Regions from separate parts of the Nocardia sp. BMG51109 genome, predicted to be linked through region 3. Evidence: riboswitches for the same ligand, from Rfam matches in the RefSeq annotation. Region 3 holds a riboswitch; each other region holds the start of a gene.
What was found. A riboswitch is a leader RNA that binds a small molecule or an ion and turns the genes downstream of it on or off. The one in region 3 is predicted to bind S-adenosylmethionine.
Positions count from the first base shown of each region.

Region 1: another riboswitch for S-adenosylmethionine. It lies ahead of D892_RS0113670 (rhodanese-like domain-containing protein); the one in region 3 lies ahead of D892_RS39970 (amino acid ABC transporter permease).
Region 2: another riboswitch for S-adenosylmethionine. It lies ahead of D892_RS0116655 (hypothetical protein); the one in region 3 lies ahead of D892_RS39970 (amino acid ABC transporter permease).

Region 1 covers NZ_JAFQ01000004.1:2,700,863-2,704,192, forward strand. Annotated here, with positions in the region: gene D892_RS0113660 (FAD-dependent oxidoreductase) at 1-505, opposite strand, end outside; gene D892_RS0113665 (hypothetical protein) at 795-1,229, shown strand; SAM riboswitch class IV at 1,283-1,402, shown strand; gene D892_RS0113670 (rhodanese-like domain-containing protein) at 1,420-1,842, shown strand; gene D892_RS0113675 (O-succinylhomoserine sulfhydrylase) at 1,839-3,053, shown strand; gene nrdF (class 1b ribonucleoside-diphosphate reductase subunit beta) at 3,123-3,330, opposite strand, start outside.
Region 2 covers NZ_JAFQ01000004.1:3,350,448-3,353,777, forward strand. Annotated here, with positions in the region: gene D892_RS0116650 (homoserine O-acetyltransferase) at 1-833, opposite strand, end outside; gene D892_RS0116655 (hypothetical protein) at 830-1,390, opposite strand; SAM riboswitch class IV at 1,487-1,597, opposite strand; gene D892_RS0116660 (TetR/AcrR family transcriptional regulator) at 1,650-2,324, opposite strand; gene D892_RS0116665 (MFS transporter) at 2,461-3,330, shown strand, end outside.
Region 3 covers NZ_JAFQ01000003.1:512-3,841, forward strand. Annotated here, with positions in the region: SAM riboswitch class I at 1,051-1,145, shown strand; partial or broken gene D892_RS39970 (amino acid ABC transporter permease) at 1,159-2,114, shown strand; partial or broken gene D892_RS39975 (amino acid ABC transporter ATP-binding protein) at 2,160-2,895, shown strand; gene D892_RS0100190 (ABC transporter substrate-binding protein) at 2,940-3,330, shown strand, end outside.

The sequences.
Region 1 (3,330 bases), on a different contig from region 3:
TCTTGGCCAGTACCCGCGCCACGTCCAGCGCGACGTTGCCGACGCCGAGGACCGCGACCTTCTCCGCCTCCAGCGGCCAGGACCGCGGCACGTCGGGGTGGCCGTCGTACCAGGACACGAAGTCGGCGGCACCGTAGGAGCCGTCCAGGTCGATGCCCGGCACCGGCAGCGCGCGGTCGGCGTTGGCGCCGGTGGAGAAGATCACCGCGTCGTAGAACCGGCGCAGATCCGTCAGGGTGATGTCGGTGCCGTAGTCGATATTGCCCAGCAGCCGCACCTGCGGCTTGTCGAGGACCTTGTGCAGCGCGGCGACGATGCCCTTGATGCGCGGGTGGTCGGGAGCGACACCGTAGCGAATCAGCCCGAACGGGGCCGGCATCCGCTCGTACAGGTCGATGTTCACCTCGGCATCGGACTTCATCAGGGCGTCGGCGGCGTAGATTCCGGCCGGTCCGGCACCCACGATCGCAATGCGCAGTGGGTTGGTCGCACTGTATTCCGTCATTCTTACGCGCACCCTCTGGTCGAGAACTCTGTCCGTCATGTACTCAGCCGTGTATTTTCAGCCGTCGTTCTTAGCTTAGGCTAAGTTGACGTGTGGGCCGGGCGGCACCCGGCGGATCCGACTCCTATCGATGCTGCCTCGTTGCTCCGCAGGATGTCGTTCGTTCCTGGCCGGGGCCAGGAGGTTCTGCCGAGTCTATCGGTGGCGGCTATCGCGGTTATTCCCGGGATCCGGCGGGAAAACTCGGGTGTGATCTCGCACACCCGCCCCGACCGGGGATGATCGACGCATGACCGACGACGCCCACGACCCGATTCCGATCGACCAGCGCGACACCACACGGTCCGCGGTGCCGTTCCTCGCGGCCGCGGCGGTCGCGGTGGTGGTGATCGGCGGGGGCGTGGCCCTGGCCCTGGCGCGGCCGACGGAGAAGTCCGTCACACCCGAGGACCGGATCGGGGTGGCCGTCGGCAATTTCGCGACGGCGCAGGCGGATACGGATGCCGAGCGGCGCGCGACCGCCGCGTGCCAGGGATTCGATCCGAATCGGTCGCCGCTGGGCCCGGACGCGCTCGGCAAGAAGGTCGAGATCGCGCGGATCACCGATACCGCCGTCGACGGCGATCGCGCGCACGCGACCGTGACGAGCAGGATCGATGGCCGCGAGACGACCGCGACGTGGACCCTCGTCCACTCGGGCGGCTCCTGGCTGGTGTGCCAGTGATAGCGCGACCAGGTTTGACACACGGGCCTGTGACCAGGCACTCTCTATTTTCAGGTCATGAGCGCCAGCGCCAAGCCCCGGCTCGCTGGCCGGCAACCCTCCTCCGCGGTGGGGTGCTCCGGGTGACGACCAGGCCACGCATCGAAGTCTCCACGATGCGGCAAGTGCGGATTCTCAGGAGGTACGAGAAGTGAGTTACGCGGGCGATATCACCCCGCAGCAGGCGTGGGATCTGTTGCGCGACAACCCGGACGCGGTGCTGGTGGATGTGCGCACCGAGGCCGAGTGGCGGTTCGTCGGGGTGCCGGACACCAGTTCCCTCGATCGGCCGACCGCGCTGATCGAATGGGTCGACATCGCGGGCGCGCCGAACGGGCGGTTCGTGGATCAGCTGAAAGAGGTGCTCGCCGAGCGCGATTCGGACGGGAGCGGGCCGGTGATCTTCCTGTGCCGGTCCGGTCAGCGCTCGCAGGGCGCCGCGGCGGCCTCGACGGCGGCCGGATTCGCGCCGTCCTACAACGTGCTCGAGGGGTTCGAGGGTCCGCTGGACGCCGACGCTCATCGCGGCGGCGCCGGGTGGCGGGCGCACGGGCTGCCGTGGAGGCAGTCGTGATCACCGGGGGCGCCTTCGACAAGCCGCTGCCCGACGGCGTCGGCTCGGCGACGCTGGGCGTGCGCGGCGGCCTGCGGCGGTCCGGGTTCGAGGAGACCTCCGAGGCGCTGTATCTGTCCTCCGGGTTCGTGTACGAGAGCGCCGAGGCGGCCGAGGCCGCATTCACCGGCGACGTCGAGCATTTCGTGTACTCGCGCTACGGCAATCCGACGGTCGCCATGTTCGAGGAGCGGATGCGGCTGCTGGAGGGCGCCGAGGCATGCTTCGCGACGGCCAGCGGCATGTCGGCCGTGTTCACCTCGCTCGCGGCGTTACTGGGCACCGGTGACCGGCTGGTGGCCGCGCGCAGCCTGTTCGGCTCCTGTTTCGTGGTGTGCAACGAGATCCTGCCGCGCTGGGGCGTGGAGACCGTCTTCGTCGACGGTGAGGACCCCGCGCAGTGGGAGGAGGCGCTGTCGAAGCCCACCCGGGCGGTGTTCTTCGAGACGCCGGCCAATCCCATGCAGAGCCTGGTGGACGTCCGGCGGGTGGCCGAGCTGGCGCATGCCGCCGGCGCGAAGGTGGTGCTGGACAACGTCTTCGCCACGCCGCTGTTACAGCGCAGCCTGGACCTGGGCGCCGACGTGGTGGTGTATTCGGGCACCAAGCACATCGACGGTCAGGGGCGGGTGCTCGGCGGCGCGATCCTCGGCACGGCCGACTACATCGACGGTCCGGTGAAGCACCTGATGCGGCACACCGGCCCCGCGCTCAGCCCGTTCAACGCCTGGACCCTGCTCAAGGGCCTGGAGACCATGCCGCTGCGGGTGGGCCGGTCGGCCGAGTCGGCGCTGCGGATCGCGGAGTTCCTGGAGGGGCATCCGGCGGTGTCGTGGACGAAATACCCGTTCCTGCCGTCCCATCCGCAACACGAGCTGGCCACGCGGCAGATGTCGGGCGGCGGCACCGTGGTCACCTTCGAGCTGGCGTCGCTCGCGGACGAAGGGAAGAAGCGCGCGTTCGAGGTGCTGAACCGGTTGCGCATCGTCGACATCTCCAACAACCTCGGCGATGCCAAGACCCTGATCACGCATCCGGCCACCACCACCCACCGGGCGATGGGGCCGGAAGGCCGTGCGGCCGTGGGGATTACCGACGGCGTGGTACGGATCTCCGTGGGCCTGGAGGACGTCGAGGATCTGCTCGGCGACCTGGATCAGGCGCTGAGCTGATCGGCCGGGGGCCGGGCGTCCGGCGTCCGGCCCTGGCTCGGGAGCCGGTCCGGGTTCAGAAGTCCGGGTTCAGAAGTCCCAGTCGGCGTCCTCGGTCTGCTGCTGCTTGCCGATGACGTAGGAACTGCCGGAGCCCGAGAAGAAGTCGTGGTTCTCGCCCGCGCCCGGATCGAGCGCGGCGAGAATCGCGGGATCGACCCGGCAGTCCTCGGCGGCGAAGGCGGGCTCGTAGCCCAGATTGCCGAGTGCCCGGTTGGCGTTGAACCGCATGAACGGC
Region 2 (3,330 bases), on a different contig from region 3:
CCCTGGTACTCGAGATAGCTCTGCACCGCGTAGCGGCCGCCGTTGCGGGGATCCTCGTCGCCCTGTGGCTGATTCTCGAAGCGGTGGTCCAGCTCGAAGTCGGTGCGATAGGTCAGGTGCGCGATCCGGCGGGCGATCCCCAGCCCGGTGGTCGGCGCCCGGCCGGTGCCGTGATAGTTGCCGCCCTGCCAGTCCGGATCGGCCTTGATGGCCGCGACCTGCGTGGTCTGGGTGCCGATCTGATCGGCGGTGGCACGCGCGCCGACGGCCAGCACCAGCGCGGCCTCGACCCGCCGCGGGTGGCCGATCATCCATTCCAGGACCCGCATCCCGCCCATCGATCCGCCGACCACGGCGGCCAGCCGGTCGATACCCAGCAGGTCGATCAGGTTCACCTCGGCGGTCACCTGATCGCGGATGGAGATACCGGGAAACCGTGCGCCCCAGGGCCTTCCGTCCGGCGCGGGAGATCCGGGCCCGGTACTGCCCTTGCAGCCGCCGAGCACGTTGGTGGAGATCACGCACCACTCGTCGGTGTCCAGCGGCGCGCCCGGCCCGACGATGCCGTCCCACCAGCCCGGCAGCTGGTGCGGTTCGGTGGGCGCGCCCACCACATGGGAATCGCCGGTCAGGGCGTGCTCGATGAATACGACGTTGTCCCGCTCGGACGACAGTTCACCCCAGCGCTGCACGGCGAGCTTCACATCGGGGACCACCGCCCCGCTCTCCAGCCGCACATCCCCGATGGCAATGGTGCCGAGTGTGCCGTCCGGCGGCGGTAGCAGCGTGGCCGCGGCCGAACGGTCCGTCTCCGAGCCGATGCCCACGGTCACCACGCCGCCGTCGCCAACCCGGCACGCCGACCGGCCGACACATCGTCGATGCCCGCGCTGCCGATACCCGCGCTGCCGATACCGACGTTCCACCCCGGGCCGCCGCCGGGAATCCGCCGCACCCTGTCCGCCGGCCGCGGGGCCGGTACCGGGCGAACGACAGCGAAACGCACATCATCGATGGTAGCCACCCGCCCCGGGGACGCCGTTCGCCCGGCGCTGCGGAAGGTGGTGAGTGCGGGGCCGCCGACGGCAGTGCGTACTTTGCCGTGGGTAGCGGTGTGTGCGGTGGTGCGGGTCGCTGTGTGTGTGGTGCCGGTCGGGCCGAGGGTGATCGTGCGTGCGAGGGCGGCGGAATGCGCGGCGCCGGGTGCGGTCGTGCGTGCCACGTCGCGGGTGTGCGCCATGCCGGGCACAGCGATGCGTGCGGCGCCGGGGGGGAAGGGGCGCTGTCGATGCGCCGTGCGGGCTCCCAGGGTGCCGGGGCCGGCCCGGTGCCGGTCGGTCGCGTGGCTCCGGTTCGCCGGATCGTGCCCGGACGTGGTCGAGTCGCTCATGTACTACTCCAGGTGCGGTGTGCCGAGAGGCGGCGTGCGGCCCGTTATCGGGATTCGAATCTCGAAAGGCAACAACACATGTCGGTGACCTCCTGATAGTCGCGCTTGCTCTCGGCTTTCGAGAGCCTGGTCATCACCCGGAGCACCCCACCGCAACTGGAGGGTTGCCGGCCAGCGAGCCGGGGCTTGGCGCTGGCACTCATGACCTGACTGGATGGTAGCGGATCGCCGGCGCGGGAAGCGAGACGAGGTCGGGGAGCTAACCCCCGGCCTCACTCGCCCGGGCCACCGGGACCGCGCAGCGGCCGACGAACTCGTCGTAGGCGCCCCGGACGGCCCGGATGGTCGCCTCCGCCGACTCGGCCGGCGCGCACTCCGGAAGCTGGGCATCGCATTCCATCCCGGTGCGCAGGATCGCGTTCCAGGTCGCGGCGATGAGTCGCACGGTGAGCGAGTCGGGCTCGGCGCCGACTCGTTCGGCAAGGGCCGAGTGGATTTCGACGATCTTGCTGTCGGTGAACTCCATGCTGCGCGCGCGCACCGTCGGGCTGGATCGCGTGATCCGCTGCATGTGCTGGAACCACTCGAAGGGCAGCGGCCCGCCGCCCTCGATGCTCTCGGTGGTGACCGCCAGGTAGGTGTCGAAGAGGGCCTGCAACTCGTTGCCGGTGATCGGCTGTTCGCGCAGGTGGGCGGCGATGATCCGGCCCCACTCCTCGATCGGGGCGAGGACGATGTCCTCCTTCAGTTCGAAGTACCGGCTCACCGTCCGCGGCGATACGTCGGCCGCCTCCGCGATCTGCTCGACCGTGGTCGCCTCGAAGCCGTTCTCGTCGCACAACCGCAGCGCCACCTCGATGATGCGGCGCCGGGTCTGCTGCTTCTTGCGTTCGCGCAGGCCGGGCTGGTCTGGACGCGGCGGTGAGTCGAGCATGCCCCGATTCTATCGCTATCGGCTCTCATTGTGACGAGTACCGCCAAATGTCATAGTCGGACACTTTTCTCTTGACGCCAATTGTCAGACGGTGCCACTATGGCTGCACATTCCTTCCGATGCAGGAGTCCCCCTCATGACCGAAACCGGGACACTCGTTTCTCCCGATACCTCCGCCGGGCCGAAGAGTTCGGCGCGCTGGTGGGCGCTGGGCGTGATCGCCCTGGCCCAGCTCATGGTGGTGCTGGACGCCACCATCGTCACGATCTCGCTGCCGTTCGCCCAGCAGGACCTGGGCATCAGCGACGGCGACAAACAGTGGGTGCTCACCGCCTACACGCTCATCTTCGGCGGCCTGCTGCTGCTCGGCGGCCGCCTCGCCGACTATCTGGGCCGCCGCCGGATCTTCCTGATCGGCCTCGTCGGCTTCGCCGGGGCCTCCGCGCTGGCCGGGCTGGCGCAGAATGCCGCGCAACTGTTCGCCGGGCGCGCACTGCAGGGCGCCTTCGCCGCGCTGCTGGCCCCGGCGGCCCTGTCGCTGGTGTCGGTGACGTTCACCGAACCGCGCGAAAGGGCAAGGGCCTTCGGCGTTTTCGCAGCCGTGTCCGGAGGCGGCGCGGCCATCGGCCTGATCGCCGGCGGGGCGCTCACCGAATACGCCGACTGGCGCTGGTGCCTGCTGGTCAACACGCCCGTCGCGCTGCTGGCGCTGGTCGGCGCCTTCTTCTTCGTGATCAAGGACGTCCCCGCGCCGCGGACCGGCGGTTACGACGTGGCGGGCGCGGTGACCGTCACGCTCGGCCTGATCGCGGTGGTGTACGGATTCAGCCGGGCCGCCGAGGACGGCTGGCTGGCCTCGTCCACGCTCGCGCTGCTGATCGCGGGTGTGGCGCTGCTGATCGCCTTCGTCGGCATCGAGCGGCGTACGTCGAACCCGCTACTGCCGCTGCATATTCCGGGTGAGCTCAATCGCGGCGGCTCGTTCCTGGTGGCGCTGCTGGTGCCG
Region 3 (3,330 bases):
GTCGCCCGCGGGGTCGAGCCGCCACTCCAGCACGATGCGTTCGATCGCCAGCGCGCCCGGAATCGTCCCCTCCGCCTTGCGGTTCGATTCCGGCCGGATATCGGACCACCAGTGCGCCGGACGCCTGCGACTCGGCCGCCTGTCGCGGGTCGAGGCGGTCCAGACCGGCTCGGGCGCGCCCGAGCAGCTGCTCGACGTTCAGTACCGGTTCGTCGTTCGTGCTCATATGCCCTCGAAACTCATATGCCCTCGAAATCGTCGAGCGAGTGGTATTCCCGCACGGGCTGCAACGGTGGTGAGTAGGCGTGCACCGAGGCGGCCGGGCGGGTGGTGGCTGGGGTTGCGCACCCAGTGTGCCCGTTGCGGGCCGAAGGCGACGGGTTTCACCGGCGCGCCACCGTGCGTCGCGGACCGCGTTACCGGGATGGCGATACTGCTCGTCGAGTTGGCCGACGGTCACGGTGAACGCCCCCGACGCGCCGCCGTGGTCGTGCGGTTCGGTGCCCTGGCCCGGTCCCCACGACAGGCAGCCACAATTCGACCACCCATGGTGAGACCCCAGGCCGGCTCCACCACCGCTGCCCGGTGCCGGAAATCGGACGAATGTCCAGCAGGGGAGTGGGCCAGTTGATCGGCCACCGCCGCGGTCAGCTCGGCGCAGCTCGGCCGGTGACCAGAGCGTGCGCTCCGGGTGGATTGAGCTCGTGCAGCAGGCGGAACGTCCACGTCCGGGTGGATGTCCTTGGCGTGCTTGAGATTCACCGGCAGTGATGACGTGGTCAAAGGGCTCCTCGACGACGTTGACGGACAGGGACGACGGTGACGGACAGGGACGACGTTGACGGGACGGGACGACGTTGACGGACAGGAGTGCGGGGCCGGGTGGCGTCCCGTCGCACGAATTATCCGGCGGCGGCGCGGATCTGCCACCGCGTCACGATCAGCGCGAGCAAAACCCTCCGTCGGCGCGAAAACCGGCCCCGGCAAGAATTGGATTCAGCGCGATCGAGAATGCAGACGCCGGGGCGAGCGCGGTTTAGCGTCATGTTCCGGCCATCCAGAGCGACCGAGAGACCCGGCTCGACGACGTCGCAGCAACCCCCCGGCTCTCGGGTGTGGGTGCTACCGCCGGGGACCGATGGAGGGATCGATCGACGTATGAGCACCGTGGCAGCACCGGCGCCGAGCGGGCATCGGACGCGGCAGGGGAGGGACGTCCTGCCGGTAGCACGCACCTGGCATCCGTGGCCGCTGGGTGGGTGGCGGCGGTGGCGCTCGTGCTGGTGGCGCAGTTCGTGCACGGCCTGGTCACCAATCCGGGCTGGGACTGGCCGACCTTCGGTGCGTACTTCACCGCGGACTCGGTGCTGCGGGCGCTGCGGCTGACGATCGAGCTGAACCTGCTGGGGCACCCTGCTCGGCCTTCGCGCTCGGCATCGGCCTCGCCATCGGCAGGTTGTCGAACAATCCTGTGCTACAGGTCATTTCGTGGGGTCTACATCTGGGCGTTCAGGTCCATCCCGCTGATCGTGCAGCTGCTGTTTCTGGTTCAATATCGCCTATCTCTACCGCACGCTGAGCCTCGGCGTCCCGTTCGGCCCGGCCGTGTACACCTTCGACGTGAACGGCGTGATCAGCGGATTCACCGCCGCCCGTCATCGGTTTGGCGCTGCATCAGGCGGCGTATTCGGCCGAGATCATCCGGGCGGGGATCATCTCGGTGGATCCGGGGCAGGTGGAGGCGGCCAAATCGCTGGGCCTGCCGTGGCGGCGGCAGTTCTTCACCATCGTCGCCCCGCAGGGCCATGCGCGGCATCCTGCCGAATGCGGTGAACGAGATCATCAGCCTGTTCAAGGGCACCTCGATCGTCTCCGTGATGGCGATCGCCGAGCTGTTCTACCAGGTGCAGGTGATCTTCGGCCGCAACGGCCGGGTGGTGCCGCTGCTCATGGTGGCCACCGTCTGGTACATCGTGCTGACCACGGTCCTGACCGTCGTCCAGTACTACATCGAGCGATATTTCGCGAAAGGCAGTGAGCGCGAACTTCCCCCGACGCCGTGGCAGCGCGTGCGCCGGAAGATCGCCGAGATCACGACACAGGAGCGGCGATGACGACAGGGCGGGGAAACGGCCGAGTACGCGCTCGAATTACGGGGCGTGCGTAAGTCTTTCGGTCACGACGAGGTGCTGCGCGGCGTCGACCTCGCCGTGCGTCCGGGCGAGGTGACCGCCGTGCTCGGGGCCGTCCGGCTCGGGGAAATCCACCCTGCTGCGGGTGATCAACCATCTGGAGAAGGTGGACGCCGGCACCGTGCGGGTGGGCGGCGAGCTCGTCGGCTACCGGCGCAAGGGCGCGAAACTGCACGAGCTGAGCGAGCGGGAGGTCCTGCGGCAGCGGTCGCGGATCGGGTTCGTCTTCCAGGATTTCAATCTGTTCCCGCATCTCACGGTGCTCGCGAATGTCGCCCTCGCACCCGTGGGCGCGCAGGGGCGCGGCCGGAACGAGGTGGAGGGTGAGGCGATCGCCCTGCTGGAACGGGTCGGGCTGGCGGACAAGGCCGAGTCCTATCCGAGGCAGCTGTCCGGCGGTCAGCAGCAGCGGGTGGCGATCGCCCGGGCGCTGGCGCTGCGGCCGCGCGTCGTGCTGTTCGACGAGCCGACCTCGGCGCTGGACCCGGAACTCGTCGGCGAGGTCCTGGACGTGATCCGCACCCTGGCCCACGACGGAGCGACGCTGGTGATCGTCACCCACGAGGTCGGGTTCGCCCGCGAGATCGCCGACACCGTCGTGCTTCTCGACGCCGGGCGGATCGTCGAGCAGGGCCCGCCGATGGAAGTGCTCGACAACCCCGCCCATCCCCGCACGAAAGCCTTTCTGGCCCACGTGCTCTGAGCTTCGTCGAGTACGTACCGATTCCGGATGTAAAGGACACGACCATGTTTCCAGCCCGCCACGGCCGAGGTGTCGCCGCATGGGCCGCAGTACTGACGACCGCGGCACTGCTGGCCGGTGCGTGCGGCAACGGCGAGAACATCGACGAGGTCCGCACGGTGGAGGGACAGACCTTCGACCTGTCTCCGGAACAGTCCGGCAGGGTGCGCGCGGACAAGGTCGATGCCATCGCGGCGCAGGTGCCGCAGGCCATCCGCGACCGCGGCACGCTGGTGGTCACCGGATCCTCCCAGACCGGTCCGCCCTTGCGGTTCTACGCCAGTGACGACCGCACCATCGTCGGCTCGGAGGTCGATTTCGCCTATCTGGTCGCCGACATCCTCGGGCTGAAGCCGGAGGTGACCGCCGCGGACTGGTCGCAGAACTTCGTCCGGA